Linked DNA regions of Halalkalicoccus sp. CG83. Each later gene encodes a partner of the first gene's protein in a complex. Links are inferred from orthologs where the notes say so. Each region holds a gene or a part of one and is shown on either strand. Other genes may lie near its edges. The genes, in order: V0Z78_RS04575 and V0Z78_RS14535.

The links.
Region 2: V0Z78_RS04575 (region 1) and V0Z78_RS14535 share a complex: the UniProt entries of both Methanocaldococcus jannaschii proteins name them as parts of the 30S ribosomal subunit. The link is inferred for Halalkalicoccus sp. CG83 from one-to-one orthologs.

The regions. Positions count from the first base shown.
Region 1 is NZ_JAZDDH010000001.1:901,725-917,009, reverse strand. Bases 6,460-9,156 are described here. They hold V0Z78_RS04575 (30S ribosomal protein S8e), read right to left. Parts: upstream 8,147-9,156; coding sequence 7,772-8,146; downstream 6,460-7,771. Other genes in these bases: V0Z78_RS04560 (HAD family hydrolase), read right to left, coding at 9,086-9,156; V0Z78_RS04565 (hypothetical protein), read left to right, coding at 8,709-9,089; V0Z78_RS04570 (DUF2240 family protein), read left to right, coding at 8,226-8,684; V0Z78_RS04580 (PhoU domain-containing protein), read left to right, coding at 6,721-7,719; V0Z78_RS04585 (PstS family phosphate ABC transporter substrate-binding protein), read right to left, coding at 6,460-6,476. Also shown: V0Z78_RS04625 (hypothetical protein), read left to right, coding at 1-132; V0Z78_RS04620 (cation:proton antiporter regulatory subunit), read right to left, coding at 170-643; V0Z78_RS04615 (hypothetical protein), read right to left, coding at 610-909; V0Z78_RS04610 (hypothetical protein), read right to left, coding at 1,017-1,862; phosphate signaling complex protein PhoU, read right to left, coding at 2,057-2,737; phosphate ABC transporter ATP-binding protein PstB, read right to left, coding at 2,737-3,615; phosphate ABC transporter permease PstA, read right to left, coding at 3,612-4,502; phosphate ABC transporter permease subunit PstC, read right to left, coding at 4,502-5,437; more of V0Z78_RS04585, read right to left, coding at 5,505-6,459; more of V0Z78_RS04560, read right to left, coding at 9,157-9,742; pyrF (orotidine-5'-phosphate decarboxylase), read left to right, coding at 9,825-10,664; V0Z78_RS04550 (inositol monophosphatase family protein), read left to right, coding at 10,732-11,580; V0Z78_RS04545 (hypothetical protein), read right to left, coding at 11,618-11,761; V0Z78_RS04540 (J domain-containing protein), read left to right, coding at 11,844-12,317; V0Z78_RS04535 (GTPBP1 family GTP-binding protein), read left to right, coding at 12,400-14,067; V0Z78_RS04520 (hypothetical protein), read right to left, coding at 15,017-15,285.
Region 2 is NZ_JAZDDH010000002.1:195,234-210,740, forward strand. What follows is about bases 187-3,105. They hold V0Z78_RS14535 (30S ribosomal protein S12), read left to right. Parts: upstream 187-1,391; coding sequence 1,392-1,820; downstream 1,821-3,105. Other genes in these bases: V0Z78_RS14525 (NusA-like transcription termination signal-binding factor), read left to right, coding at 187-321; V0Z78_RS14530 (MBL fold metallo-hydrolase), read right to left, coding at 384-1,253; V0Z78_RS14540 (30S ribosomal protein S7), read left to right, coding at 1,822-2,439; V0Z78_RS14545 (DUF5781 family protein), read right to left, coding at 2,529-3,105. In the rest of the region: more of V0Z78_RS14525, read left to right, coding at 1-186; more of V0Z78_RS14545, read right to left, coding at 3,106-3,284; V0Z78_RS14550 (elongation factor EF-2), read left to right, coding at 3,513-5,699; V0Z78_RS14555 (ArsA family ATPase), read right to left, coding at 5,868-6,812; V0Z78_RS14560 (3-dehydroquinate synthase II), read left to right, coding at 6,908-8,080; V0Z78_RS14565 (DUF7575 domain-containing protein), read right to left, coding at 8,067-8,483; V0Z78_RS14570 (hypothetical protein), read right to left, coding at 8,542-8,685; V0Z78_RS14575 (hypothetical protein), read right to left, coding at 8,759-8,899; V0Z78_RS14580 (AIR synthase family protein), read left to right, coding at 8,991-10,013; thiD (bifunctional hydroxymethylpyrimidine kinase/phosphomethylpyrimidine kinase), read left to right, coding at 10,010-11,377; V0Z78_RS14590 (5-formyltetrahydrofolate cyclo-ligase), read right to left, coding at 11,444-12,157; V0Z78_RS14595 (patatin-like phospholipase family protein), read right to left, coding at 12,198-13,193; V0Z78_RS14600 (cupin domain-containing protein), read left to right, coding at 13,294-13,665; DNA mismatch repair protein MutS, read left to right, coding at 13,714-15,507. UniProt on the Methanocaldococcus jannaschii protein: With S4 and S5 plays an important role in translational accuracy. Located at the interface of the 30S and 50S subunits.

The DNA.
Region 1 (15,285 bases):
TTCGTCCTGCTGTTGCTCGCCGGCTCGGCCGGCTACTGGGTCTATCTCGACGGGACGAAGCGGGGGATCGACTGCGCGCCCTGGTGGGGACTCGGCGTCCTCTGGCTGTTGCTCCTGGGCGTCGTGCCGTGACTGATCGCGCTGGTCGTCTACCTCAGCAGGCGGTGACTCAGACGGGGTCGCGTTCCGGATCGAGGCGTCGTTCGAGCGCGAGCAGCCTCCGATGGTCGTCCTTCGCGTCCTCGTGGGCCTGCTGATCGTCGGCCGAACGATCGACGAGCTCCCGGAGGCGCTCCTCGCGTCCGTACGCGATCACCGTGTCGCCGGCGGTGATCTCGTCCTCGGCCGCCGGCGCGCCGACGTACGTGCCGTCTCCCCGCTGGATGCCGAGGATCACCACGCCCTCCTCGGAGCGCAACTGGAGCTCTCCGAGGCTCTCGCCGGCCAGCCAGCTATCCTCGCTCACCGCCAGATCGGCGACGTGGTAGTCGCGATGGAGGTTGAGCAGCCGGGTGTAGTCCCGGAGTTCGAACGAGGCGGTGCGATCGAGCACGCGTTTGATCGCCGGCGTGAGCAGCCGGTCGAACCAGGTGCTCCGCGCGAGGGCGATCAGGACGAACGCTGCCCCGACGAGGATGACCAATCGTTCGAGACGGGTGGCCGGATCATGGAGGTGACGAGCCCGACGTTGCCCAGCCGCATGAGGTTCTTCACGACCCGGCGCCGGGCGGGGTAGGCAACCGTCTCCTCCGCCTCCTCGGTGGTGAAGCCGGCCCCCGAGTACGCAGAAAGCGCCTGCATCGACGCCACCTCGCGAGAGAGGCCGGTCATCACCAGCGCGACGGTGCCGACCCGCACGATGAGCATCGAGAGGGCGATGATCAGAATGAGTGAGATCAGCGCGTACATGTTCGTCCGTAGGCGATCGAGCCAAATAGATCCGTCAAATTTCGAGTGATGATAACATGCGAAAAGCAGATTCGGTTCGGATGATCGGTCAAATACGACTAATCGGCTCAGTCAACCTTCGATTTCGCTTCCATTTCAGTCACGTCATATCTCTCCATGTAGGCGGAGCGAACAGATTCCAAATCCTCGCTTAGAAGATTTCCCCAATCATCAACATCATCTATTGTTTCATCCAGATGTGAAAATTCCTCCTCAAATCTATTATTACGTAACGCCATCAGATTCCTCTCAAACGGCTCAAAAATCTCGTGAGTTCTATCACTTGGTGCAAATCCGAGCAGTACCCACTCTGTGAAATCATCACCAAAAAAGTATGGTACATTCTCCCAATTGATCTCGTCCTGAGAATCCCCAACCGTTACCGGGGGATTCTCAGGGAGTGCTTCTTCTTTGTTTTCTACCCAATCGCTGAACTCTCTCTGAATATGGTCGCGAAGCTCAAGACGTAGTTCGGTGTACGCAAATCCATACGTGGATATTAGATCACGGTAGATCTCGTAGTCTTTCGCGACTGTGAATCCGTCTCTGTTTAGATCCGCGATCATCTCTTCAGTAAGCTCGTCACCAAGCGATAGGTTTGGATACAAACACCGGTCGGAATATCTACTGGTGTCTCTCTCATCTATTCGCTGATTATTGTTCCTCACCTGATTTAGGACGGGATCTATTCCTTCAGTAACGAGAGAAAGTATGTACGGTCTCCTCCTCTCGTTTTTCGTTTCCTCCAAGCTTCTTCGTGTTTGGATCGCATACCACGCTGTAAGTGCAACTAGTACTACTGTTGCAGAAGCCTGCAAACCGTTTGCTCCCCATTGGAACGTGGCAACTGCCAAAATAATAATTGCTATGATAACTGTTAGAAGTGCAGCAATTCTCAATCTAAACTGATTCATTCTGCATGAAGACCCTCTGAATTAGATCGTCTTAATTCAATGGTCGCAATAAAATCAATCCCATCGAAGGTAGCCTGACTTCCGGGGTTGACCACATAAAGGCCGCGAGCGCTTAGCGCTCGCGGCCTTTTTGGTGGAGATTTTTGCGCCGAGTGGTTCGCGCTTCGCGCGAACCCGAGGCGTAAAAAGGTCCGCTAGAAAAGGAGTTCGTCGTCGTTCTCGACCATGTAGAGCGTCCGCGCGCTGATGTTGACGGCGTGGTCGCCGACGCGCTCGAGGTCGCGAACCGTGAGCAGGAGCCTCGAGACGTCCTGGAGCATGGCCTCGATCTCGCTCTCGTCGGTGCCGTCGCCGATCTCCGTCTCGATCAGGTCGCGGACGACGACCTCGCTTGCACGCTCGCAGCGCTCGTCGACGTCGTCGTCGCGTTCGGCGATCGCATAACAGGACTCGACGTCCTCCGCGGCGTAGGCGGCCATCGCGTCCTCGATCATCTCGAGGGTGATCGCGCCGATCCCCTGGACGTCGACGTCGGGATAGAGGTCGCGGGTGGCCTGCTTGCTGTACTTCCCGAGGTTGGTCGCGAGGTCGGCGATCCGCTCGAGGTCGGTGATGATCTTGAACGACGCGGCGATGAAGCGCAGGTCGCCCGCGACGGGCTGCTGGAGCGCGATCAGGTCGGTACAGTTGCGCTCGAGTTCGAGGTACATCTCGTTCACTTCGGCGTCGCGGGTGATCACCTCCTCCGCGAGCACCTCGTCCTTGGATTCGAGCGCCGCCAGCCCCATCCGCAGGCGCTCCTGGACGACCTCGCCCATGTAGAGGACGTCCTGGCGCAGCTCGTCGAGCTTCTGCTGGTAGCTTTTGCGTGCCATTAGCCGAACTTACCGGTGATGTAGTCTTCGACCCGCTGGTGGTCGGGGTTCTCGAAGATCCTGTTGGTCTCGCCGAACTCCACGAGCTCGCCGCCGGTGAGGAACACGGCAGTCTTATGCGAGATTCGAGCGGCCTGCTGCATGTTGTGGGTGACGATCACCACGGTGTAGTCTTCGGCGAGCTCCTCGATCAGGTCCTCGATCTGGGAGGTGGCGACGGGGTCGAGCGCGCTGGCGGGCTCGTCCATCAGCAGGACTTCGGGATCGGGCGCGATGGCCCGCGCGATACAGAGGCGTTGTTGCTGGCCGCCCGAGAGGTCCAGTCCCGAGGAGTCGAGCTTGTCCTTCACCTCGTCCCACAGCGCCGCACGTTTGAGCGCCTGCTCGACGTTCTCGTCGGTGGCCTCCTTGCCCTGGACCTTCAGCCCGTACGTGACGTTCTCGCGGATCGACTTCGGGAACGGGTTGGGCTTCTGGAACACCATCCCGATCTTGCGCCGGAGCGCGACCGGGTCGACGTCCTCGTCGTAGACGTTCTTGCCCTCGAACAGCAGTTCGCCCTCGACGCGGGCGCTCTCGACGAGGTCGTTCATGCGGTTGATACATCGGAGGAACGTGGACTTCCCACAGCCCGACGGGCCGATGATCGCCGTCACCTCCCGTCCGGGGATCTCGATGTCGATCGAGTCGAGCGCCTGGTCGGAGCCGTAGTAGACGTCGAGGTCACGGCTCTCGATGACGGTTCGTGCGGCCGACGAGCCGGAATCGTCGGTCGGTCGCGTTCGTTCCTCCGAGATGCCGCCAGTGCCCGGATTCGTCGACGCGATCGATTCGTAGCCCTCGTCCGGTTCTGGCGTCGTCATGTTCTCCTGTGTCATGTTGAGTTCTCCGTCTGATACTTGTTGCGGATGAGTATCGCGATCGAGTTCACCGAGAGCAGCACCACCAGCAGCGTCACGACGCCCGCCGAGACGACGCCGTACTGGAAGGCCGTATCGGGATAGCTCGACCAGGTGTAGATCTGCATCGGCATCGCGCTGAACTTCGCGAACAGCCCGGTCGGCACGCCGAAGACGGTCGTCGGCACGCCGATCATGATCAGCGGTGCTGTCTCGCCGATCGCTCGCCCGAGCGCGAGGATCGTCCCGGTCATGATGCCGGGCAACGATCGCGGCAGAACGACGTTCCGGATCGTCTGTCGTTTGGTCGCGCCCATCCCGTAGGAGGCCTGTCGAAGGGAGTCGGGCACCGACCGGATCGCTTCCTGTGCGGAGATGATGACGATCGGCAGGATCAGCAGCGAGACGGTGAAGCCGGCGACCAACAGCGTCCCGTAGCCGAAGTTGACGAGCTGGACGAACAGCCCGAGGCCCAACAGCCCGTAGACCACGGAGGGAACGCCCGCGAGGTTCGCGATGTTGAGCTGGATGAACCGCGTCAGAGCGTTGTCCGAGGCGTACTCCTCGAGATAGATCGCCGCACCGACCCCGAGCGGAAACGTGATGAGCGCGATGAGCACCATCAGGAGGATCGAGCCGACGAGCGCCGGGAAGAGTCCTGCCTCCTCGGGAAGCGGGTGAGGCGGGCTCGTGAGGAACTGGAGGTCGAGCCAGCCGACGGCGTCGACGGTGACGTAGGCGAGCAACACCCCGAGCGTGACGATGCCCAACAGCGTCGCCGCGAGCGTGACGTACTCGAAGACGACGTCCTTCCATCGGCTGACCTCGCCGAACGCCGTCCCCTCGGATTCGGTTTCGACCGCCATCAGCGATACACCTCCCGGTAGCGTGAGGCGACCCACTCGCTTATCAGGTTCATGGCGAACGTGATGACGAACAGCGCGAGCCCGACCGCGAAGAGGCTCCGGTAGGCGATCGACTGGCCGGTCACGTCGCTCGCGCCGAGCTGGACCATCGCTGCGGTCATCGTCTGGATCGAGTTGAGGAAGATCCCCGCGGGGTCGGTGAGGTCGACCAGTCGGGGTGTGTTCCCCGCCGCGATGGTGACGGCCATCGTCTCGCCGATTGCCCGGCTGAGCGCGAGGATGTACGAGGAGGCGATGCCCGAGACCGACGCGGGGACGACGACGCTCGTCGAGACGGTAAAGCGCGTCGCGCCCAGGCCGTAGCTCGCCTCCCGAAGCGAGTCGGGAACCGCGCTCATGGCGTCCTCGCTGATCGAGGAGACCATCGGGATGATCATGATGCCGACGATGATGGAGGCCGAGAGCGCGTTGAACGTGCTGATCGTCGGGAAGACGACGCTCAACGCCGGCGTGATGTACACCAGCGCGAAGTAGCCGTAGACGACCGTCGGCACGCCGGCGAGCACCTCGATCGCCGGCTTCAACGCCGACCGGGCGCGATCGCTGGCGTACTCGCTGAGGTAGATGGCCGTCAGGAGCCCGACCGGCAGCGCGATCACGGCGGCGCCGAACGTGATGACGAGCGTTCCGGTGATCAGCGGGAGCACGCCGAAGTTGACGGGATCGTTAGCGGGACTCCAGGTCGTTCCGGTGAGGAACTCGACCGGCGACACCTCCGAGAAGAAGGTCGCTGCGTCGCCCAGTAGCGTGAGGACGATGGCGAGCGTGGTGAGTACGGACAGCAACGCACAGGTGAAAAAGCCGATCCGATAGGCGAGTTCCCGCGTGTTCTGTCCCCCCTTGCGGGTCAGATCGGGCGTCGTGGCGTCGCTCATCGTCGGTCGATACACCTCGGTTTCGGTCCGTCGAACCCCGTGGGGATCGAACGGAGGCTCTGTCTGGTCATGTCACGTCCTCGATGGCCTCGTCGAGACGGGCGAGGTTCTCGTCGCGCTCCTCCTCGGTGATCGGGACGTACCCGACGTCCGAGACGAGGTCGGTCGCGGCCTGTTCGATGAAGAAGCGAAGGAACTCCCGAACGGCGGAGTCCGCGAGCTCGGCCTTCGCGGCGTAGGTGAACAGCGGCCGCGAGAGGGGGCGATACTCGCCGCTCTTCGCGGTCTCGAGCGTGGGTTCGATACAGCCCTCGCCGTCGTCGATGGCGAGCGCCTTGATCGAGTCGGGGTTCTCGCTGTAGTACGAGAAGCCGAAGTAGCCCATCGAGTACGGCGATCCCTGAACGCCCCGAACGATCGTCCGGTCCTTCTCGGTCGCCGAGTAGTCGTTGCGGTGGTTCTCCTCCTCGCCGATGACGGTCTCGCGGAAGTAGTCGAAGGTGCCGCTGACCGTGTCGGCACCGTAGAGTTCGAACTCCTCGTCGGGCCACTCCTCGCGGACGTCGCTCCAGCGCTCGGCGCCGCCAACCCGCCAGATCTCCCTGAGCTCGTCGATGGTCACGCAGTCGACCCAGTCGGCCTCGGGATTCACGACCACGGTCAACGCGTCGGTGCCGACGGTGAACTCGATCGGCTCGACGCCGTTGGTCGCACACTGGGAGCGTTCCTCGTCCGCGATGGGGCGGCTGGCGTTGTTGAGGTCGGTCATCCCCGGGCAGAAGAAGTTCGAGAACCCCCCGCCGCTGCCGGTCTGGCTGACCGAGACGTTCACTTCGGGGTTCCGCTGGACGAAATCGGAGGCGATCGCCTCCGCGATTGGGAAGACGGTGCTGCTTCCGGCGATGTTCACCTCACGTTCCTCGCTGCTGAGCGCCCGGGTACAGCCGGTTAGACCGACGGCGCCCGCCGTGCCGGTCGCGGCCAGGACGTCGCGTCTAGAGACGGAACCGGTCGGCCACCACGACCTGTCTGACCACATCGTCAGAACGTGCTCGTCATGACGATAAATATCCTACTATGATTGCTATATAGTAGTATGTACGTTCGCGGTTCGGAGGGCCGGAGCGGAGAGATCGACCCTCCCCGTTCAAACCGCCGTCTCGTCCGGTAGCTCGTTCGATCCGCCGGACCGGTCCCGGCTCCGAGCCGCGACGACTGCCGATCGATACATTTACTATATAGTCATAGCCAGATTTACTACATCCGAACGGAAATCGGGAGTCATGGACACGCGAAAGGTGCAGATCACCGGCGGGTCGACGTTCACCGTCTCGATCCCCAAGGAGTGGGCGCTCGAGAACGGGATCGAGGCCGGAACCGAGGTCAGCTTCCACCCCGAGGGCGAGTCGTTGTTGCTCACGCCGCGCCGCGGCGACGAGCCCGTCGAGGGGACGCTCGACATCGCCGACCTCGACGGCCGGGATCTGACCCGTGCGGTCGTGACGATGTACGTGAGCGGGTTCGACGTCATCCACCTGGAGACGGACCGGGTCAGCGCCGGGCAACGCCGGAGCGTCCGTGACGCCACCCAGGGGCTCGTGGGACTGGAGGTGGTCGAGGAGACCGGCGACCGCATCGTCCTCCAGGACCTGCTCGACTCCGGCCAGCTCTCGGTGCACAACGCCGTCACCCGGATGCGCCTGATCGCGACAACGATGCTCGCCGACGCCGTCTCCGCGCTGATCGACGACGACGACGACCTCGCGACCGGCGTGATCGAGCGTGACGACGACGTCGACCGGCTCTGGTTCATGGTCTCGCGGGTGTTCCGCTCGACCCTGCGAAACCCGGGCGCCGCGGCGGAGATCGGTCTCGGCCGCGAGACGTGTTTCGACTACCACTCGAGCGCCCGCCAGCTCGAACGCATCGCCGACCACTCGGCGAAGATCGCCCAGATCGCGCTCGACCTCGGGACGGTGCCCGAGGAGGTCACGGAGGCGCTCTCGGCGCTCCACGAGGACGCGGTCGCCATCGTGGAGCGGGCGATGGACGCCTTCCTCGAGGACGACGGGGACCGTGCGACGCGGCTCGCGAACCAGGCCCGCGAGGAGGTCGAGGCGATCGACGAGCACACCCGGACCGTCGACGAGCGCATCCGCTCCCTCGACGACGCCCATCAGGCGCAGTTCCTCGGACTGGTGGTCGACTCGCTCTCGCGGACGGCGGACTACGGCGGCAACATCGCCGAGACCGCGCTCCAGCGGGCCGCACCGAGACCGTAATCAGGAGCGAGGCTCGAAGGGATCGAATCGAGTACCGCAGAACGGTCGGAGGTTACTCGTCGAGGAGAACGGCGTTGACCTGCCCGTCCTGGCCGGGACGAGAGGTGACGCGCGCGCGGCCCTCGCCGGTCTCGATGACTGCGCCCTTCGTGATGATGTTTCGTCGGACGTAGTTGGGGTTGGCGGCGTTCTCGACGACGTCGCGGATCTCGCTGCTGACGACCTCGCCGTCGGCGGAGACGTTCGCGACGTCGGTAGCGATCACACGGACCTTTCGGGTGTTGCCCCGCGCGTCGACGGTCTTGAACTTCCGATCGCCGACCTGGGTCTCGGTGGGCTGGCGACCGATCTGGTGTTTCTTTCGCTTCTTCATCGGGCGCAGTCGCCCGCCGGTTCGCTTCCGGGTCGAACGGCCGTGGTCCTTCATGCCCGTTCGGAGAGCCGGTGGCTACTTCAATGGATCGCATCCGAACCGCTTACCTGCGTGCTCGCGCCAGTATCGGCGAATGAGTCTGCGGGTCGCCGTCGCCGCGCCGTTCCAGGGTACGGGCACGCATCGGATGGAGGAGAGCGCGTTCGTCGTCGCCCTCTCGCTCGATCGGGACTGGTTCTCGCCGGATCAGGCCAAACGCCTGATCAACGTCGCGGTCGGAGAGGGGTTGCTCGAGCGAACCGACGCGGGACTCGAGGCCTCCTTCGCCGTCGAGTCCGTCGAGATCCCCGAGGGGTTCTCGCCGGACGAGGAGCTGCTGGCGGAGCGTTCGCCGTTCGAGCGGCTGCTGGACACGATCGTCGCCGAGGGGATCGAGAGACGGGTCGCGGTCGCGCGGATCAACGAGCTCCAGCGTCGCCTCGGCGTGACGATCGAGGTCGCGGCCGTCGTCCTCGCCCGGCGCGAGGGGGTCGACGTCGAGCGGGAGCTCCCGGCCGTTCGCGAGACGCTGACGAGCGACCGTGGAAGGTAAGCCCGCGCCGTGCCACTCGCCGATATGGTCGAGGAGCGACTCGAGGACGGGCGGCGCATCGCACAGCTGCTCGCCTCGGAGATCGACGGCCGGACCGACGGCATGCTGGCCCGTCTCTCGGTGGTCGACGCCGACCGCGAGGTCGAGCCGACCGTCGACGGCGCGTTCGCCTACGGGATCGAGGCCGACGGCGAGCGCCTCGCCGACGTCCACGTCCACCCCGAGCGCGCACATCTCGAGTTCGAACTCGAGAGCACCCAGGCGGCGGTCGTCGACGCCGCCGACCGCGAGGGGCTGCGGGTGCGGCCCAAGGCGGTCGTCCCGCCGAGGACGCTCGTGTTCCTCGAGGACGGCGCACAGGTGAAACGCGCGCTCGCGACGATCGAGGCGGCGCTCGCCGGCTAATCGAGCTCGCGGACGATGGCGGGAAGCCGTTCCGTGAGGGCGGCGCGATCAACGTGGACGTCGGCCCGGGGGTCGGGGTCGGGCCCGCCCGGATAGCAGACCTGAACCACGAACAGCCCCGCCTCCGACGCGCCGACGACGTCGGCCTCGATGCTGTCGCCGACGTAGACCGCCCGCTCCGGAGCGACGTCGAGCGCGTCGAGTATCGCCTCGAACGCACCGCGATCGGGCTTTCCGGCCTCGAGTTCACCGGTGATCACCGCGGCGTCGAACAGCCCCTCCCAGCCGAGCGTCGCGAGCTTATCGCGCTGGGCGAGCACCGGACCGTTGGTGAGGAGGCCGACCTTGTAGCGCTCGCGCAGGTCGGCGATCAGCGTCTCGGCGTCGTCGATCGGTTCGAGGTCGTCGGCGATCGCCGTTCGGTAGGCCTCCGCGAGGGCCTCCCCGTCGTCGTTCCCGCCGAGCAGGTCCGCGAAGATGGGCGCGCGGGTCTCGTGGGCGTGGGCTCGCTGGTGAGCCGCGCCGTACTCCTCGCGCGAGAAGTCGACGGGGACGTCGGCCGTCGCGGCGGCCTCGGCGAGCAGGGTGGCTCGGTCGCGTCGGACCACCGCGAGGGTGTAGTCGAGGTCGAACACGACCGCACTGAGTGCCATACCCTCCGTACGATCTCCTCGGATTTGAGCGTGTCCACATGCGGATCCGAAGCTTGTAGTAGTGACCCAGCCAGGTTCGAACATGCAGTTCTTCGAGCGGCTGCGCGACCGGATCGAGACGACGGGGAGCATCGTCTCCGTCGGGCTCGATCCCGACCTCGATCGCCTCCCCGAACGCATGCACGACCACGACCTCCCGCGATGGGCGTTCAACCGTCGCATCATCGACGCGACCCACGAGCACGCCGCGGCTTACAAGCCCAACGCGGCGTTCTACGAGGACCCCGATGGTTGGCGTTCGCTGGTCGAGACGATCGCCTATGCCAGGGGCAAGGACGTCCCCGTCATCCTCGACGCCAAGCGCGCCGACATCGGCAACACGACCCGCCAGTACGCACGGCTGCTCGATCAGGCGGACGCCATTACGGTCAACCCCTACATGGGCCGAGACTCCCTCGAGCCGTTCCTCCAGCGTGAGGGGGCCGGCGTGTTCGTGCTCTGTCGCACCTCGAACCCGGGCGGTGCGGACCTCCAGGATCTCGAACTCGCCTCGGGCGAGCGCGTCTACGAGCGGGTGGCCGCCCTCGCGGACCTGTGGAACGCGAACGACAACGTCGGGCTCGTCGTCGGCGCGACCGCGCCCCAGGAGCTCGAATCCCTTCGAGAGAGCGTGCCCGACCTGCCATTCCTCGTTCCGGGGGTGGGCGCCCAGGGCGGGGACGCCGAGGCCGCCGTCGAGTTCGGGCTCGCGGACGGGGTCGGTCTCGTCAACTCCACGCGGGGGATCATCTTCGCCGGCGAGTACGGCTCGCCGAGCTCCCGGACGCCGTCCGGGAACGCGGGCGAGGACCACGAGGCGTTCGACAAGGCCGCCGGCGAGGCCGCGAAACGGCTGAAACGGCGGCTGAACGAGCATCGGTAGTCCGACGGAAGCGCCGCCGCACCCGGACGCCGGACCGATTTATGTAGCTCCCCGAACGGGTATGGACATGGACGACCTCACGCACCGTAGCGAGGTGGCCGAACGTGCCGCCCGCGCCGGGGGCGACCTCGCGCTCGATCGGTTCCGCACCGACATCCCCGTCGAGACCAAGGACGGGAAGACCGACGTCGTCACCCAGGCGGATCGGGACGCACAGAGCCACGTGATCGAGGTGATCCGCGAGGAGTTTCCCGACGACACGATCGTTGGCGAGGAAGACGGCGTGGAGCCGAGCTCCACGGACCATGCGAGCGGGCAGAGCCCGCGAGCAGAGGAGGCGCTGAAGGAGGTCCCCGAGGAGGGCCCCGCCTGGGTGATCGATCCGATCGACGGCACCGCGAACTACGTCCGCGGGATCCCGATCTGGGCGACCAGCGTCGCGGCCGTGATCGACGGCGAGCCGGTCGCGGCGACCAACGCGATGCCGGCGCTCGAGGACTGCTACGTCGCCGACGGCGAGGAGACGCGGCTGAACGGCGAGGCGATCTCGGTGAGCGAGCGCGGGGACCCCAAGACCTGTATGGTCTCGCCGACGCTCTGGTGGGACTTCGAGCAGCGCGGGGAGTTCGCCGCCGCGGTGCGGGCGATCATCGAGCGCTTCGGCGACATGCGTCGGTTCGGCTGTGCACAGGGGACGCTGAACATGATCGCCGACGGCGGCCTCGACGGGGCGATGAGCGACGTCCGGCCCAACCCCTGGGACACCGTCGCCGGGATCCACCTCGTTCGCAAGGCGGGCGGACGGGCCACCGATCTCGAGGGCGAGCGCTGGCGCCACGACAGCGAGGGGCTGGTCGTCTCGAACGGAACCGTCCACGAAGCGGTGCTCGAAGCGATCCGCGCCGTTCGCCGCTGACCCTCGCGGTCGCGACTGTCGAATCGAGGGGGGCGGCCTAGCGGAGGCCGACGCCGCTACACCGCACGCAGCTTCCCTTCTGACGGTCGTAGTGGGCGTCGCAGACGAGCGCGCCACAGCCCTCACATCGGTGGCTCGCCCGCGCGCTCTCGCAGTGCTGACAGAGTCCGGTGACGCTCATACTTCCGATACCGGTTCGAGCCGCTTGACTCCGACGGCCGGATCGGCGGGACGTTTACGGTGGTCGGCTCCGTAGCCCGCACGTGACAGGATCGCGGCTGCTCGTGGGGCTCGCGTCGGTGTTCGCGGGGAGCGCCGTCCTCATGCTGATCGTCGCGTCGGTCTATCGGACCCCGGTACCGCTCGCGATCGCGGCGCCGTTCGCCCTGACCGGCTACCTGATGTGGTATCAGGGGACCGGCCGCCTCGAACGACGGATGCGCGAACGCGTACGGAGGGGACGGGGAGACACGGTCGGAGCGCACGGGACGCGGGCGGGCGGCGGTCGCCTCGGCGGGGCCCGCCGGCGTACCCGCACCGACCCGCGCCGGCCGCCGGAGCGATCGGGACCGAGCCGTCGAGAGGCCTACCGGATCCTCGGGCTCGACCCCGGCGCCGACGAGGGACGGGTGAAGCGGGCCTATCGCGAGCGAGTCAAGACCGTCCACCCCGACCGCGGCGGCGACGAGACGGAGTTCAGACGGGTCAAGAGCGCCTACGACCGGCTGACCGAGTAACGCGAACGACCGCGAGCGGCTCCGTGTGTAGTGTTATCACGCTACGAGAACGTTTTTGCTACTCGTTCCCCAACCCCCGTCCATGAGCCCCGACCGGGCCGTGTTGCAGGAAGCGATCGATCACGGCGAGAGGGAGGGCGGCAGCGTCGAGTTCAAGGAGCGGCTCACCCGGACCCAGCACCTGGAGGGCGGGCGATTCGAGAGCCTCGCGGCACAGCTCCGCCACCGCGTGCTCTCGGGCGACGGCGAGGCGACCTACGTCGTTGGCGTCACCGACGGCGGCGGCATCGCGGGCATCAGCCCCGACGCCTTCTCGGAGTCGATGGACGTCCTCTCGATCCTGGCCGAGGAGGCCGACGCCCACATCCACGACGTCCAGACCTGGGGGGTCGACGGCGAGGGCGACGGCCACGGCAACCGTGCGGTCGACGATCACGGGGAGGAGGGCTCCGCGAAGGGCCTGGTCGGCGTCGCCACCCTCAGAACTGGCGCGATGCTCGAGACGGACGACGACCACATCGTCGTCGGGACGGCGGGCCACGTCGACCACGGCAAGAGCACGCTGATCGGCAGCCTCGTCACCGGCCGGGCCGACGACGGCGACGGGGGGACACGCGGTTATCTCGACGTCCAGCCCCACGAGGTCGAACGCGGGCTGTCGGCGGACCTCTCCTACGGCGTCTACGGCTTCAGGGAGGGCGAGCCGGTGAGAATGGACAACCCCCACCGGAAGGACGACCGCGCCGGCGTCGTCCGTGAGGCCGACCGGCTGGTGTCGTTCGTCGACACCGTCGGCCACGAGCCGTGGCTGCGGACCACCATTCGAGGACTGGTCGGCCAGAAGCTGGACTACGGGCTGCTGACGGTGGCGGCCGACGACGGTCCCACGCGGACGACCCGCGAACACCTCGGGGTGCTGCTCGCAACCGACCTCCCCACCGTCGTCGCGATCACGAAGGTCGACCTCGTCGACGAGGAGCGCGCGGCGGAGGTCTCTCGAGAGGTCGAACGCCTGCTCCGGGAGGTGGGTCGGACGCCGCTCCCGGTCGCGCGCCACGGCGTCCGGACGGCGATCGAGGAGATCGACGAGACGGTCGTTCCGATCGTCGGGACCAGCGCGGTCACCGGCGAGGGACTCGAGGTGCTCGACTCGCTGTTCGAGAGGCTGCCGAAGCAGGCGCCCGACGAGGGCGATTTCCGGATGTACATCGACCGGACCTACTCCGTCACCGGGGTCGGAGCGGTCGCGTCGGGTACCGTGAAGTCGGGCAGCGTCGAGACGGGCGACGAACTGCTGTTGGGCCCGCTCACGGACGGCAGCTTCGCCGAGGTCGAGGTCCGCTCGATCGAGATGCACTACCACCGGGTCGACCGGGCGAGTTCGGGCCGGATCGTCGGCATCGCGCTGAAAGGGGTACGCGAGGCCGACATCGAGCGGGGGATGGCGCTGTTGCCCCGCGATTCCGCACCCGAACCCGTCAGGGAGTTCGAGGCCGAGGTGATGGTACTCAACCACCCCACCCGGATCTCCGCGGGCTACGAGCCCGTCGTCCACCTCGAGACCGTGAGCGAGGCGGCCGTCTTCACCCCCGAGGGCGGACGACTGCTGCCGGGCGACACCGGTCGAACCCGCGTACGCTTCAAGTTCCGGCCCTACCTCGTCGAGGAGGGCCAGCGCTTCGTCTTCAGGGAGGGCCAGAGCAAGGGCGTCGGCACCGTCACCGACGTGAACCCGGTCCCCGAGACGTGACGGGCCGTCCGTGATTCGAATTCGGGTTCGAAGCCGGTAGGAGCTCCCGACGTTCGATCTTCGAAGCCACGCATGGGAACGACTTCGGATGACGACGTTCGACCGCGGTGATAACCGGTGAACGTTCGATCCCGACGGCTCTGATCCCGGAAGTCAAAGCCCCAAACGAGGTAAACGGGCGACCCGTACCAGGATCCATGAGCGTTCAAGCCGCGTTACAGCGCGTTCTGACGAACCCGGTCCTCCTCGGGGGGTGGATCGTCCTCGTTCTCGTCTCACTCGGCGCCCTCGTCCGGGACCTCCGAAGGAACAACCAGGCACTCGGAAGCCTGATGAAGTACGTCTGGGGGTTCACCGTCCTCTACTCGGGGCCGATCGGGCTCGCGGGCTACTGGTATTCGGGACGCGCCCAGATCGCTCACGATTCGCTCTGGCGGCGTGGGTTCCGGTCGGTCAGTCACTGCTACTCCGGATGTGGGGCCGGCGAGATCTCCGGCGTCGTTATCGCCGTAGGATTACTCGCGCTGGGAAACCTCTATGCCGCACTCATCACGTTCACGCTCGCCTACGTCTTCGGCTACGCGATGACGATCGGACCGCTCATGCAGGAGGGCGTCCGTTTCGGGAGGCGACGATCGACGCGTTCTACTCGGAGACGGCCAGCATCGCGGTCATGGAGATCGTCGCGATCTCGACCGACCTCTGGCTGGCCGGAGAGGCGACGATGGGGGACGTCCTCTTCTGGTCTGCGCTTGTCTTCTCGCTCTCGATGGGGCTGCTCGCCGCCTATCCGGTCAACGTCCTCCTCATCGAACGCGGCGTGAAGGAGGGGATGATGAACCCCGCCGAGATGGGGTAGCCCACCGACGCTCGGACCGTGACGGAGGCCGGTTCGGGACCGTTCGATTCCGTCGGCTTCGGTCCGGCTCGGTACTCGTTCACGCACACGTCACTCCTCGAGGGCGTACGTCCCATCGCGCCGGTCCGCGAGTCCGAACAGCGCGAGCCAGCCGAGAAGCCGTTCGACCCGTTCGCGCCAGATCGCCTCCCAGTCGGGATTGCGGTGGCGCTCCCAGCGCGGGACCGCCTCGAAGCGCTCGAACACCTCGTCGACCGCGAGCGGCTCTCCCGCATCGTCGAGGATCGTCCGGACCTCCCGGGCGCCGTAGACCCCTTCGAGCAACGCCTCTCCGAGCCCGTTCGGGTCGTCGCGCGTCC
Region 2 (15,507 bases), on another replicon or contig:
CTGGTGTTCGTCGTCTCGACCGGCGAGATGGGCAAGGCGATCGGCCCGAACGGGCGGACGGTCCGGCGCCTCGAGGAGCGTCTCGGCAAGGACGTCGACCTCGTCGAGGACGCCGACACTCCCGAGGCGTTCGTCGCCAACGCGCTCTCGCCCGCGGCCGTCTACAACGTCACGATCAGCGAGAACGAGACGACCGTCGCCTACGCCGAGGTCGACCGGGAGGACACCGGCGTCGCGATCGGTTCGGGCGGTCGAAACATCGAGACGGCACGGCTGCTCGCCGAGCGCCACTTCGACATCGACGACGTCCAACTGACCTGATTCGCCGTCGCGTCCTCCTCTCGAACCCCGTTTCTCCCGGCGCTCGACTCCGATCCGAGTTCCTACCGCGTTCGAGCGGCGGGCACCTCGAACCGGGCGGTGTCGCCGCGACCGACGTACTCGACTCTGTCCTCGAGCCCCGCCTCGCGTACCGCCTGCTCGAACTCCTCGAGCGACGATTCGAACACGTCGTAGTCGTCGTAGTGGATCGGGATCGACGTCTCCGCGTCGAACAGTTCGACCGCCTCGACGCCCTGGTCCGCGTCCATCGTCAGCAGGAGGCCGAGCACCTTCGTCCCGCCGAGATGGAGGAGCGCGACGTCGATGCCGCCGTATCGCTCGGGAATCTCCTCTAGCGCGTCGTACATGACGGTGTCGCCAGTGACGTAGAGTCGGAGCGCCGTCCTCCCGGGGGTCCCGTTCGGTCGAAACTCCAGCATGCTTCCCATCACGGGCGGCAACGCCTTCGAGACCCCGGGCGGTCCGTGTCTGCCGGGCATCGAGGTGACGTCGAGCCGGACGTCCCCCTTGCGGACGCGAGCCGCCTCCCAGGTATCGAGCGGGTACGTCTCGCGAAACCCCTTCCCCGCGAGGTCGTCGGCCGCGTGCTGGGTGGTCACGATCGGGAGGTCCTTATCGAGTTTCTCCTCGGCGATCCGATCGAAGTGATCGCCGTGCATGTGCGAGAGGAGCACGAAGTCGATCGGCGGGAGCTCCTCGATGTCGATCGCCGGCTCCGTCTGCCGTTCGGCGCGGATCCCGTAGCCGAGGTGGACGTGATCACCGCTGTGGAGGAAGTTCGGATCGGTCAGGATCGTGAACCCCGCGTACCGGACGATCACCGTGGCCGTTCCGACGAAGAAGATCGAGCCGTTCTCGAGGTCAGCGTCGCCGGCGTCGTCGGGGATCTCGAACTCGTGTCTCGGTGTCACGGCGGACGATCGGTTCGCCGTCACTTACGTCTCGTCCCTTCCGGATCCGGACGTTGATGACGTTCCGACTCCGGCTCGCGCCGTCGACGGCGCGGAAAGGCGATCCTTAAGTGGCTTCACGGGATAGAGACCGGTACTATGGCGAACGGCAAGTACGCGGCGCGCAAGATCAAGCGCGACCGCCAACAGAGTCGGTGGTCCGACTCGGAGTACGCCCGCCGCGAGCGGGGCCTCCGGAAGAAGTCGGACCCCCTCGAGGGTGCTCCCCAGGGTCGGGGAATCGTCCTCGAGAAGGTCGGTATCGAGGCGAAACAGCCCAACTCCGCGATCCGAAAGTGCGTGCGGGTGCAGCTGATCAAGAACGGCAAGCAGGTCACCGCGTTCTGTCCCGGCGACGGCGCGATCAGCTTCATCGACGAGCACGACGAGGTCACCATCGCGGGGATCGGCGGCGCGAAGGGTCGCGCGATGGGCGACCTCTCGGGCGTGAACTACAAGGTCGAGAAGGTAAACGGCGTGAGCCTGATCGAACTCGTCCGCGGCAACGCGGAGAAACCGGTGCGCTAAGATGAGTGCAGAGGAAGAACAGCCGGAACCGGACCAGCCGGCCGGCGACGAGGACGTCGACACCGACGCGAAGCTGTTCGGCCGCTGGGAGGTCGACGGCATCGAGTACGCGGATCCGAGCACCAAGCGCTACATCACGATCACGCCCATCGCCCACACGATGGGCCGCCACGCCTCGAAGCAGTTCCAGAAGAGCGAGATCAGCATCGTCGAGCGGCTGATCAACCGCCTGATGCAGACCGAGGAGAACACGGGCAAGAAACAACAGGCGCTCGGGATCGTCCGCGACGCATTCGAGATCGTTCACGAGCGCACCGAGGAGAACCCGGTGCAGGTGCTCGTTCACGCCGTCGAGAACGCCGGCCCGCGCGAGGAGACGGTCCGGCTGAAGTACGGCGGGATCTCGGTTCCCAAGGCCGTCGACGTCGGCCCGCAGCGGCGCGTCGACCAGGCGCTGAAGTTCATCGCCGAGGGCGCCTACAGCGCCTCCTACAAGAGCTCGACCGACGCGAGTGAGGCGCTCGCACAGCAACTCATCGGCGCCGCCGACTACGACGTCCAGACCTCCGCGATCAACCAGAAGGAGGAGAAGGAACGCGTCGCCGCCGCCGCCCGGTAACGCCTCTCTCGTCTGCTCTCCTTCGTTTCTCTCAGCTCCCTGCCAGTCACCGGCGCGTCCTCCGATCGACGGACCGCCGAGCGACGAGTCTAATCGGCGGCTCGTTCCGCGGGGACGACGTACGAACGGGTCGTCTCGACGAGCGCCTTGCGGTACTCGCTCTCGTCGGGGTCGTCCGCGAGGCCCTTGAACCGGCGCCTAAACGCCTCGAACGCCACCTCGGGCGCGTCCTGAGCGGCGGCGCGTGCCAGGTCGTAGAGGCGGTGGTCCTCCGAGACGAGGTCGTGACGTTCGACCAGCGCGAGCGCGAACGCCGCGTTGACGGCGGCGATGTCGGGATCCGTCGCCGTCGAGAGCCGCTGGGAGCCGGGTCGCGGTGGGACGCCGGGCCGATCCGCCAGCGCTGACGCGAGGCTCGACTCGAGGAAGGAGACGAGCTTGTCGGCGGGCCCGAGCGTGAGCGTGATGTCGTCGGCGTAGATGTCCTTCATGTGGTTCGCGATCTGGTAGCAGTGCGCGAGCTTCCGGCGCTCGACCGTCCGCCCGGTGAGCGCGAGAAAGAGCGCCTCGTCGGTCGACTGGGTGTGCGATGGGTGGGCCTGCTCGTTTCTGTGCATGTGAGCGAACTCGTGGAGCGCGAGTTCGCGGGCCATCGCGCTGGTGGCGGCCTGTCGGGAGATGTTGAGAACGTGGTACTCGCCGGGATGCGAGGTCCAGGTGCGCTCGTCGGGGTCCTCCCGGATGCGGACCTGGACCGGGAGTGAGAGGTCGTACTCGGTCTCGAAGACGTCACGAGCGCTCAGAAACGGGGAGGGCGGGGCGGCACCGGTCACGTGCACGTCCATGGTTACCGGTAACACGGGGTCCGAGACGTATTACTATTGTGTTAGGAGACGGCGATAGGGTCACCCTGAGGCGTCGAAACGGCCGGTCGGGCAAGGGGGCTCGATTCCCGTCTCGACGGCGCGTGCGGTTCGGCGACACGTCGCCGTCGAGGTCGCACCGTCGATCGTTCCGGTCCGGGCTCGCGAAAAACACTACGCTTTTCACGCCTCTTCCGATAGGAGACGGTAATGGGTAGACGCAAGAAGATCGTTCAGGAGTGTGAACGGCTGATGGACAACCCGGAGCACATCCGGAACATCGCCATCGCCGCACACGTCGATCACGGCAAGACGACGCTGACGGACAACCTGCTCGCCGGCGCGGGCATGATCTCCGACGAGACCGCCGGCCAGCAGCTCGCGATGGACACCGAGGAGGACGAACAGGAACGGGGCATCACGATCGACGCCGCGAACGTCTCGATGACCCACGAGTACGAGGACACCAACCACCTCATCAACCTCATCGACACGCCGGGCCACGTCGACTTCGGGGGCGACGTCACCCGTGCGATGCGCGCGGTCGACGGCGCGCTCGTGGTCGTCGACGCCGTCGAGGGCGCGATGCCCCAGACCGAGACCGTCGTCCGGCAGGCGCTGCGCGAGGGCGTCAAGCCCACGCTGTTCATCAACAAGGTCGACCGGCTCATCAGCGAGCTCCAGGAGGGCCCCCAGGAGATGCAACAGCGCCTCGTGTCGGTCATCGATGACGTCAACGAGCTCATCCGCGGAATGACCGAGGACATGGACGACATCGACGACTGGACCGTCTCCGTCGAGGACGGGACGGTCGCGTTCGGCTCGGCGCTCTACAAGTGGGGCGTCTCGATGCCGTCGATGCAGCGAACCGGCATCGACTTCGGCGACATCATCGAGCTCGAGCGAAACGGGAACCGCCAGGAGCTCCACGAGCGCACGCCGCTCTCGAACGTCGTGCTCGACATGGTCTGTGAGCACTTCCCCAACCCCGTCGACGCCCAGCCTCGACGTATCCCGCGCATCTGGCGCGGCGACGACGAGTCGGACATCGCGGAGACGATGCGGCTGGTCGACGACGAGGGCGAGGTCGTCCTGATGGTCACCGACATCGGTATCGACCCTCACGCCGGCGAGATCGCCGCCGGTCGCGTGTTCTCCGGTACCATCGAGAAGGGCCAGGAGCTCTACGTCTCGGGCACCGCGGGGAAGAACCGCGTCCAGTCGGTCGGCATCTACATGGGCGGCGAGCGCGAGGAGGTCGAACACGTCCCCGCCGGCAACATCGCCGCGGTCACCGGGCTTCGGGACGCGATCGCAGGTTCGACCGTCTCCAGCGTCGAGATGACGCCGTTCGAGTCGATCGAGCACATCTCCGAGCCCGTCATCACGAAGAGCGTCGAGGCGAAGAGCATGGACGACCTGCCGAAGCTCATCGAGACGCTGCGCCAGGTCTCGAAGGAGGATCCCACGATCCAGATCACCATCAACGAGGACACCGGCGAGCACCTGATCTCGGGTCAGGGCGAGCTCCACCTCGAGGTCATCACCCAGCGCATCGAGCGCAACCAGGGCATCCCGGTCAACACCGGTGAGCCGATCGTCGTCTACCGCGAGGCGGTCCGCGGGGCGACCGAGACCGTCGAGGGGATCTCGCCGAACCGCCACAACCGGTTCTACCTCACCGTCGAGCCGCTCTCGGAGGAGATCGTCGACCAGATCAAGCTCGGCGACGTCTCGATGGACATGCCCGAACAGGAGCGCCGCGAGGCGCTCCAGGAGGCGGGCATGGACAAGGACACCTCCCAGAACGTCGAGCACATCTTCGGCACCAACGTCTTCATCGACGACACGAAGGGGATCCAGCACCTCAACGAGACGATGGAGCTCGTCATCGAGGGGCTCGAGGATGCCCTCGACGAGGGGCCGCTCGCGGCCGAGCCCGTCCAGGGGACGCTGATCCGGCTGAACGACGCGCGCCTGCACGAGGACACCATCCATCGTGGCCCCGCACAGGTCATCCCCGCAGTCCGTCGGGCGGTCCACCGCGCGCTGATCCACGCTCGCGTCTCGCTGATGGAGCCGATCCAGAACGTCCGCATCGACGTGCCCAGCGAGCACATGGGTGCTGCGAGCGGCGAGATCCAGGGTCGACGCGGCCGCGTCGACGACATGTACCAGGAGGGTGACCTCATGGTGATCGAGGGGATCGCCCCCGTCGGGGAGATGATCGGCTTCTCGAGCGACATCCGCTCGGCGACGGAGGGTCGTGCGTCCTGGAACACCGAGAACGCCGGCTTCCGCATCATGTCCGACAACCTCCAGCGCGAGAAGATCATGGAGATCCGCGAGCGAAAGGGGATGAAGCTCGAACTCCCTGAGGCCGTCGACTACTTCTAAACGGACCTTTTTACGCCTCGGGGTCGCGAAGCGACCCCCTCGCCACAAAAAGCTCCACCAAAAAAGGCCGAGAGCGCAACAGGCGCTCTCGGTCCGCCAGCGGTGGACCGCGAACGGTACGATCCGAACGATCGGATTGGGATGCAGAGATAATGCAGTCGGACGACCCTACACGCCGAGCCGCTTCGCGATCGCCTCCAGGGACTCGATGCCGTGGACCTCGCCGACCCGGTCGGGGAGCGTCCGAACGTCGAGGCCGGCGAAGCGCTCGTCGATCTCAGCGAGGCGCTGTTCGTGGAGGTCCTGGCGGGTACGACACCGCTCGCAGTCCTCGTCGATCTCCTCAAGCACCCGGTTGACGACGGCGGTTCGTACCGGCAGACCCGCCTCGTCCAGCCGTTCGACCAGTCGCTCGGACTCGCTGATCGCCATCGTCTCGGGAAGCAACACGACGCGGAACTCGGTCCGATCGGGGTCCTTCAGCAGGTCGCGGGCGCGCTCCATTCGCGCCTTCAGGTCGGCGAACCCGTCTCCCTCCTCGCTTCGCCGTCCGCCGCCGAAGTAGTAGGCCGGCCCCATCGTCATCCGCTTCGCGGAGTCCGCGAGCCGCTGGACCTGCCCTCGGACCGAGAGCGTCTTCTTGAGGGTGGCGCTCATCACGTCGGGCAGGTCGAGCAGTCGCAGGGTGTGGCCCGTCGGCGCGGTGTCGAGGACGACGTACTCCCAGCGCTCGGAGTCGGCGAACTCGACGAAGACGTCGAGCGCCGCCACCTCGTCGCCGCCCGCTGGCACTCCGGCGCCGAACACCTCCTCGACGTCCTCGTCGTCGAGCTGGAGGCCGGCCGACCGCAGGTCGGCTGCGAGTCCCGAGGCCAGTTCGCGGTACTGCTCGGCGCGCTCGTCGGGGTCGATCTCGGCCGCCCACAGCCGGGGGCGGACCTCCCGGGGCTCGCCGCCGAGGTCGGTCTCGAACGAGTCCGAGAGCGAGTGGGCCGGGTCCGTCGAGAGCACGAGCGTCTCGTGGCCCGATTCCGCGAGCGAGAGGCCCGTCGCGGCCGCACAGGTGGTCTTGCCGACGCCGCCCTTCCCGCCGTAGAGAACGAACTGGGTCACCTCGATCGATAGGGGGGCGGAACGTAAACCTCCCCGGCCGGCAGTCGTCGGTACGGTTCGCCACGTTCAAGCCCGCGCCGTTCGAGCGGGAGGGTATGACACGATCCGTCTGGCTCAAGGCCGACGACGCCGTCGGCGACTGGGAGGCGCGCAAACGCCGAATCACCGCCGGCCTCGAGGCGGGGGTGGACTGGGTGCTCGTCGACGAGGGCGACGTCCAACGGGTTCGGGAACTCGGCGCGGTGAACGTCGCTGCCTTCCGGTCGGGCGGCGACGTCCACGTGATGGACGTCGAGGAGGCCGAACCGCCCGAGGTGGAGGCGACCGTCGTCGGGAAGAAGGGCGAGGGCGACGGGACGGTCGATCTCCCCGAGGACTTCTCCGGCTCGGCGGACCTCTCGGAGCTTCGGCGCGAGAGCGACGTCCCGCAGGGGGCGTACGTCCGCATCCTCGACGAGTACTACGAGGCGTTCGCCGAGGAGGCGGCCCAGGAGGCCGAGTACACGTTCGTGATCGGCGAGGACTGGACGATCATCCCCCTCGAGAACCTCATCGCCCGCATCGGCGACGAGACGGAGCTGATCGCCGGCGTACAGACGCCCGAGGAGGCCCGCACCGCATTCGAGACCCTCGAACGGGGGGCCGACGCCGTCCTGCTCGACTCCGACGATCCCGACGTCATCCGCGAGACCGTCGCCGTGCGCGATCGCTCCCGGCGGGAGACGCTCGAGCTGGAGTGGGCCGAGATCACCGAGGTCGAGCAGACCGGCAGCGCCGACCGGGTCTGCGTCGACACCGGGAGTCTGATGGAACACGACGAGGGGATGCTCGTCGGCTCGATGAGTCGGGGGCTCTTCTTCGTCCACGCCGAGACCGCCGAGTCGCCGTACGTCGCCTCGCGACCGTTCCGAGTGAACGCCGGCGCCGTCCACGCCTACGTCCGCACGCCCGACGGCGGAACGCGGTACCTCTCTGAACTGGAGAGCGGCGACGAGGTCCAGATCGTCGACGCCGAGGGCAACACCCGCGAGGCGATCGTCGGCCGGGTGAAGATCGAACGCCGACCGATGTTCCGAATCGAGGCCGAGACCGATGGCGGCGACCGGGTGGCGACGCTGTTACAGAACGCGGAGACGATCAAGGTCCGGACCCGTGATGGTCGCAAGGCCGTCACCGACCTCGATGTCGGCGACGAGGTGCTGCTCTACCACGAGACGGTGGCGCGTCACTTCGGCGAGGCCGTCGAGGAGCGAATCATCGAGAAGTAGGAGCGGGCTCCTCGGCGTCGGCCGCGGCGCTCGGGAGCGGTTCGGTACACCAGTGACAGAAGTCGAGTTCGAGTTCCTCGTCCAGTTCGTGACCACAGTGAGGGCATCGCCGGCCCTCGACGCGCTGTTTCGTCCGGCTCGCCTGCCAGTAGGCGTCGCCCGCGCTGAACGCGATCACCGCGAACAGGGCGAGCTGGGCCTCGAACGGGAGCTCGGACGAGAGCGCGAACGCGCCGCTCACCGAACTGATCCCCTCGACCATCCCCTCCGGAACGAACAGCACCACCGACAGAACGACCATCCAGAACCAGAGCAACGCCCGGAACCACGACCGAAGATAGACGTGGCCGAGACCGGGCATGACGATGGCGAGGACTGCCGCCAGCCACGGCCGTTTATGCATATTTCCGGTCACTACAGCGGCGTGAGCACCCCGGCTACTTAACCGGTTCGGCCTCGGCTCAGATCCCCAGGAGCCGTAGAACGACGCCAACGAGGACGATGAGCAGGCCGAGACCGATCCCGATTCCCGGAATCGGCACCGGCAGGAGACCGATTCCGGCCACGATACCGAACAGGATGACCAGCGACGAGATTCTGACCATGGTCGAGGTTCTCGCGTCCGGCCCAAAGGGGTTGGGCCGGCGCTCGCCGTCCCCCGACCCGCGGCCGTCGACGTCAGTAGCCCAGCCAGCGGCCGACGACGCCGGCGATCACGATCAGCAGCGCGACCAGGAAGGCGACTCCCGGGATCGGGATCAGGCCGGCGATCCCCGCGACGATTCCGATCGCGATCGCGACCGTCGAGGCTCTGACCATGTCGTCGTTCGTCGCGAGCGACGGAAAGGGGTTGGGCCGTCGTTCGCCAGTCCATCACCATCGCTAAGTATCACAGGGTTGTTACCCCGGTATGAGCGATCTCGGCAAGGTGGATCGGGCGTTCTTCGACGAGTACATCTACCCGAACCTCGGCGCGGACCGCGACGACGTGAGCCTCGCACCGCAGCACGGCGTCGACTTCGGCGTGATCGAAACCGGAGGGAGGGCGATCGCGCTCGCGACCGACCCCGTGTTCGTCATGCCCTCGCTGGGGTTCGACCGGGCGGCGTGGTTCGCCTTCCACATCCTGATGAGCGACGTCGCGGTCTCGGGGATCCCGCCGACGCACCTCTCGGTCGACCTGAACCTCCCCGCGGAGATCACCGACGAGCAGTTCGCTACCGTCTGGGAGACGATGGACGAGGAGGCCCGCGAACTCGGCGTCTCGATCGTGACGGGCCACACCGGTCGGTACGCCGGCTGCAACTACCCGATGGTCGGCGGGGGCACCGCGCTCGCGGTGGGCGATCCCGGCGACCTCGTTCGGCCCGACGGCGCCCGCTCCGGCCAGAAGGTGCTGATCACGAAGGGGCCGGCGATCGAGGCGACCGGCCTGCTCTCGATCCAGTTCGAGGAGATCCTCGATCTCGAGGACGACGTGATGGCGGCGGCGAAGGACCGCTTCTACGACATGAGTCCCGTCAAGGACGCGCTGGTGGCCTCGGCTGCCGGGCCCGTCACCGCGATGCACGACGCCACCGAGGGAGGCATCTACGGCGGTCTCCACGAGATCGCCCGCGCCGGCGGCGTGCGCATCGACGTCGAGCGCGACGCGATCCCCGTCCTCGACGGCGTTCCGGAGACCTGCGCGGCGTTCGACATCGACCCGTGGATCTCGATCAGCGAGGGCACCCTGCTGTTGACCGTCGAGGAAGAGGGCGCCGCGGACGTCCTCGCCGCGCTCGAGAGCGAGGGGGTCCCCGCCGCGATCGTCGGCGAGACGAGCGAGGGCGAGGGCGTCCACTTCGACGGCGAGGCGGTCGAGCGTCCCGAGCGCGACCCCTTCTGGGCCGCCTTCGAGCAGGGGATGGCCGAACTAGAGGGCGAGCAGTGACCCGCGAACCGGCTCCCCAGGCGCCGCCGGTCGCGCTGACGATCGCGGGCAGCGACTCCGGCGGAGGGGCGGGGATCCAGGCCGACCTGAAGACGATGGAGGCCCACGGCGTCTTCGCGACGACTGCTCTGACCGCGATCACCGCCCAGAACACCCGCGGCGTCGAGCGTTCGCACGTCCTCCCGCTCGAGGAGATCGACGCCCAGTTCGACGCGGTCGTCTCCGATTTCGACGTCGGTGCGATCAAGACGGGGATGCTCGCGACGAGCGAGGTGGTCGACCTCGTCGCCGAGAAGCTCGCGAGCTACGACGCGCCTGCCGTGATCGACCCAGTGATGGTCGCCGCGACCGGGGATCGGCTGCTCGAACCCGAGGCCGAGCGCGCCTACGAGCGGCTGATCGCCGAGGCGACGCTCGTCACCCCGAACGCCGACGAGGCGGCCGTCCTGACGGGCGTCGAGCCCGAGGACGCCGAGGACGCCCGCGAGGCCGGCGAGGCGCTGGTGGAGACGGGCGCGGAGGCCGCGCTCGTGAAGGGCGGGCACCTGCCGACCGAGGAGGTGAAGGACGTGCTCGTCACCGCCGACGGCGCGCGAACGTTCGAACACGCCCGTATCGAGACCGAGGCGAACCACGGCTCGGGCTGTACGCTGGCCTCGGCGATCACCGCCCGACTCGCCGCCGGCGAGGACCTCTCCGAGGCCGTCGAGGGATCGTTGGCGTTCATGGAGCGCGCGGTGCGCTACTCGCTCGACGTGGGCGAGGGGCCGGGTGCGGTCCACCACCTCGCCGACCTACGAAACCGGGCCGAGCGCGAACCGACCGCCGAGGCCGTCCAGGGGATCGTCGACCGCTTCGGCGAGGAGAACGTGCGCGCGCTGGTGCCCGAGGTGGGGATGAACGTCGTCGGTGCAACCCCCTACGCCGAGGACGTCGGAGAGACCGCCGCGGTCGAGGGGCGGATCACCCGCACCATGAGGGGGATCAGTCCCAATGGAGGGGTGCGCTTCGGCGCGTCGAGCCACGTCGCGCGGTTCCTCCTCGCCGCCCGCGAGTTCGATCCCGCCCTCCGATTCGCCGTGAACTGCCGGTTCGACGAGGACGTGGAGCGGGCGCTCGGAGCGCTCGACGCGCCGAGCGCGGAGTTCGACCGTACCGGGAAGCCCGACGGCGTGAAACGCGAGGATGGGGGTGCGATGGAGTGGGGCGTCCGGCGGGCGTTCGGCGACGGGCACGAGGACGGGGAGACGCCCGCGGCCGTGATCGACCGCGGCGAGGTGGGCAAGGAGGCGATCGTGAAGCTCGTCGCCCCGGACGCGGAGATCCTGGTCGAGCGGACGCTCGCGGTTCACGACGCGCTCTGAAGCGGGGGTACGGCTCCTAGAGGACGGTCGTGGCGTTCGTTCTCGGGACGTCCTCGAGGGTCGCTCTCACTCCTCGATCTCGCCCTCCAGACGACGGAGGACGGGAATCTCGTCGAGTCGTTCCTCCGAGAGGAGCGACCAGTCGATCCCCGCGGGCTTCCCGCCGGCCTCGGTCCGAATCGTCCGCTCGGGTGTGACGATCAGGTCCATCGAGACGTCGTGAGGCTCGATATCGACGTCCTCGTCGACGACCTGCATCCCGTGGACGGTGGTCGCCGTCGGGGTGTCGTCGGTCACGAGGTCGAGCTCGCGAAGGACGGCGAACTCCAGATCGGAGTAGCCCTCGCCCTTGCCGATTCGCGCGCCGTCCTCGGTGACCGCTACGCTGCCGGAGACGATCAGATCGATCTCGGGCATCTCGTCGGGCCCGACCGGAACGCCGTGATCCGAGACGCCCGAGACGGTGGTCGCCTCGTCGATATCGCTGACCTCCGCGGGATCGAGTTCGAGAAACGGCTTCTCGTCGCGGAGACGTGGCTGGGCCATGTAGAGGGTCTTTCCCGCCCGGAGAGCCCGCCTTCGTACGGGAAGCTGTGGGGCGTCGGGGTTTGCCTTCACCGTCCGAGCGTCCGCCCACTCGGGCCGGTCGGCCAGCGGCCGGGCGGCCTCATCGGCCCCCGCGAAGTTAGGGATGCGCCCGTGGGGCGGGAACGGAAAGCGCGCTTCGCCGCTCTGCTCGAGAGCGTCCCAGATCCGCTCACGGATCGTCGGTTTGTCCATGCCGCCGCCTTCGCGAGCGGGAGCAAAAGGGTGGCGCGTCTCAGCCGCGACGCTCGGCTCGCTCGTCGAGGAAGCGCTCGGCGCGCCGAGCGCCGCGCTGCATCAGCCGTTCGATGAACTCCGGATCGCGATCCAGTTTCGAGGACGTCGACAGCTCGCCACCCATCTCGATGAACTCGACGTCGACCGGCTTGTACTCCCCCGAGAGCGTCCCCTCCTCGACCCACTCGTTCACCTGCTCGATGAAGTCGACCTCCTGGTAGAGCGAGAGGTTGCCCGCGAGTTCGTTGCGGCGGTCGGCGATCTCCTCGAGCGACTCGGGCACCTCGTCGCGGCGTCGAGGGTTGATCTGAATGATCCAGATCTCGTCGGGCTTGTCCTCGAGATCGCGGGGCTCGAGGAACTCCCGGATCGGCGGGTTCTGGCTGAACAGCCCGTCCCAGTACCAGTGGTCGTCGATCTCGACCGCCTCGAACAGGGTCGGGATCGCCGCCGAGGCGAGCACCGCCTTCGACGTGACCTCGCCGTTTCGGAAGGTGGCGAACTCGCCCTCGGTGACGTCGGCCGCCCCGACGATCAGGTCGAGGTCGGCGTCCGCAGCGAGGTCGGGCACCCGCTCGAAGTCGATGTGCGACTCGAGCGTGTCGAGAAAGCGCCGTCGTCCGACCGACGTGAAGGGCACGTCGTAGGGGCTTGCCTCGAGAACCGGCCAGCCCCGCTCGGCGATCTCCGCCGTTCGGACGGTCCACTCGTTGGCCATTCGATCGAACAGGGAGCGGGCTGCCATGTCCCGCCAGACCCCCTCGAGGGTCTCGATGGCCCGTTCGGCGTCGCCGTCGAGCAGCCCGTACCAGGCGGCGGCCGCACAGACGGCGCCCCCCGAGGTGCCGCTGAGCGCGACGGGCTCGAACGAGCGATCCTCGCGTTCGCGGAGGAGGCGCCCGAGCACGCCGGCGGTGAACGCCGTGTGGCTTCCCCCGCCCTGACAAGCGATCGCGACGCGATCCGGGTCCTCGGCGTCGGTATCGGTGCTCATGCGCGTTGATACGAGCGGCCTGGCTCTTAGTTCAGGGTGATGCCAGAGGAACCGAACGCCGACGACAGCGGTTAACCGATCGGGGCCGTATCGCCGAGCCATGACGAACGACTACGGCATGATCGACGTCACCGAAGCCGAGCGGACGCCCTCCGCCTCGTCGGGGACCGACCACGTCGACCTCGTCTCCGAACTGGGCTGTACGGAGATGCGCCCGAAGCTGTGGGAGCTCTCGCCGGGCGATACGATGAGCTACCACCGCCAGCGCGAACAGGAGGAGTTCTACTACGTGCTCGAGGGGCCCGCGCGGATCCGTATCGGCGACGAACGGATGGACGTCCCCGAAGGGACGGCGATCCGGATCCCGCCCGAGACCCCCAGACGGGTGTTCAACGACACCGACCACGAGCACCGCTGGTTGATCGTCGGCGCGCCCCCCGTGGAGAACGACGGCGAGGTGTTCGAGGAGTAACGCTCCGGACCCAACACGGTTTTAGCCCTCACGGTCGACCCTACGGGCATGACAACGGGCGGAATCGTCGGGGAGTTCCTCTCGCTGAAGGAGGGGACCGACGCCGACCTGCTGGCGATGCAGTGTGGTGACTTCTACGAGTTCTTCGCCGACGACGCCGAGACCGTGGCCGAGGAGCTCGATCTCCGGGTCTCACAGAAGTCCTCGCACGGTTCGTCGTACCCGATGGCCGGCGTCCCGCTCTCGGAGCTCACGCCGTATTTGAAGGCGCTCGTCGAGCGGGGCTATCGCGTCGCCGTGGCCGACCAGTACGAGACCGAGGACGGCCACGCCCGCGAGATCACCCGCGTAGCCACGCCGGGCACCTTGCTCGAGACGAGCGACGACGACGCCCGTTATCTCGCTGGGATCGTCCGCGTCTCCGAGGGGCTCTACGGGCTGGCGTTCGCCGAGGTGACGACCGGGCGATTCCTCGTCACCCGTATCGAGGGCGAGAACGCCGTCGAACGGGCGATCACGGAGTGTTACCGTTACGATCCCGTCGAGGTGCTTCCCGGCCCCGACCTGCGGGAGGACGAGGGGTTCCTCGAACGACTCGAAGAACGGGTCGACGCTTCGGTGGCGCTCCACGAGACGAACGCCTTCGCGCCCGGCGCGGCGACCCACCGCACCCGCGAGCAGTTCGGCCGCGAGACGCTCGCCGGCCTCGGACTCGAGACCGAGGGACCGGAGGTCCGGGCGGCGGGCGCGGTGCTCTCCTACGTCGAGGAGACCGGCCTCGGTGTTCTACCCTCGATGAGCCGGCTGCAGCCCTACCGGCCCGACGACTACGTCGCCTGCGACGTCACCACCCAGCGCAACCTCGAACTGGTCGAGACGATGACGGGCCACGGCGGCTCGCTGTTCGCGACGATCGATCACACCGCCACGGGGGCGGGCGGACGACTGCTGAAGGAGTGGCTCAAACGCCCCCGGCGGTCGCTCGGCGAGCTTCGGCGCCGCCAGGACGCGGTCGGCGCGCTCTGCGAGTCGGCGCTCGCCCGCGAGGACCTGTGCGGGACGCTCGGGGGCGCCTACGACCTCGAACGGCTGGCGAGTCGCGCGACCCACGGGAGCGCGGACGCCCGCGCCCTGCTTCGGGTTCGCGATAGCCTCGCACTCCTCCCCGCGATCGCCGAGCTGATCGAGGGTGACCGGCGCCTCTCGGAGTCGCCCCTCGTCGACGTGCTCGATCGGCCCGATCGGGAGGCGACCGCCGACCTGCGCGAGGAACTCGACGAGGCGCTCGCGGAGGAGCCCCCGAAGACCCTCCGCGAGGGCGGCCTTCTCACCCGGGGCTACGACGAGGAGCTCGACGCGCTCATCGAGGATCACGAGGCGGCCCTGGAGTGGATCGAGACGCTCGCCGGTCGCGAGAAGAACGAGCACGGACTCACCCACCTGCAGGTCGACCGGAACAAGACGGACGGCTACTACATCCAGGTCGGGAAGAGCGAGGCCGACGCGGTGCCCGAGGACTACGAGCAGGTGAAGACGCTGAAGAACTCGGTTCGCTTTACCACCGACGCCCTCGAGGAGCGCGAACGCGAGATCCTCCGGCTGGAGGAGAAGCGCGGCGAGCTCGAGTACGAGCTGTTCTGCGAGCTTCGCGATCGCGTCGCTGAACGGGCTTCACTGCTGCAGGACGTCGGGCGAGCCTTCGCGGAGATCGACGTTCTAGCGAGTCTCGCGACCCACGCGGTGGAGAACCGCTGGAGCCGTCCCGACCTGGAGGAGGGAGACACACTCGACATCGAGGCCGGCCGTCATCCCGTCGTCGAACGCACGACGGAGTTCGTCCCG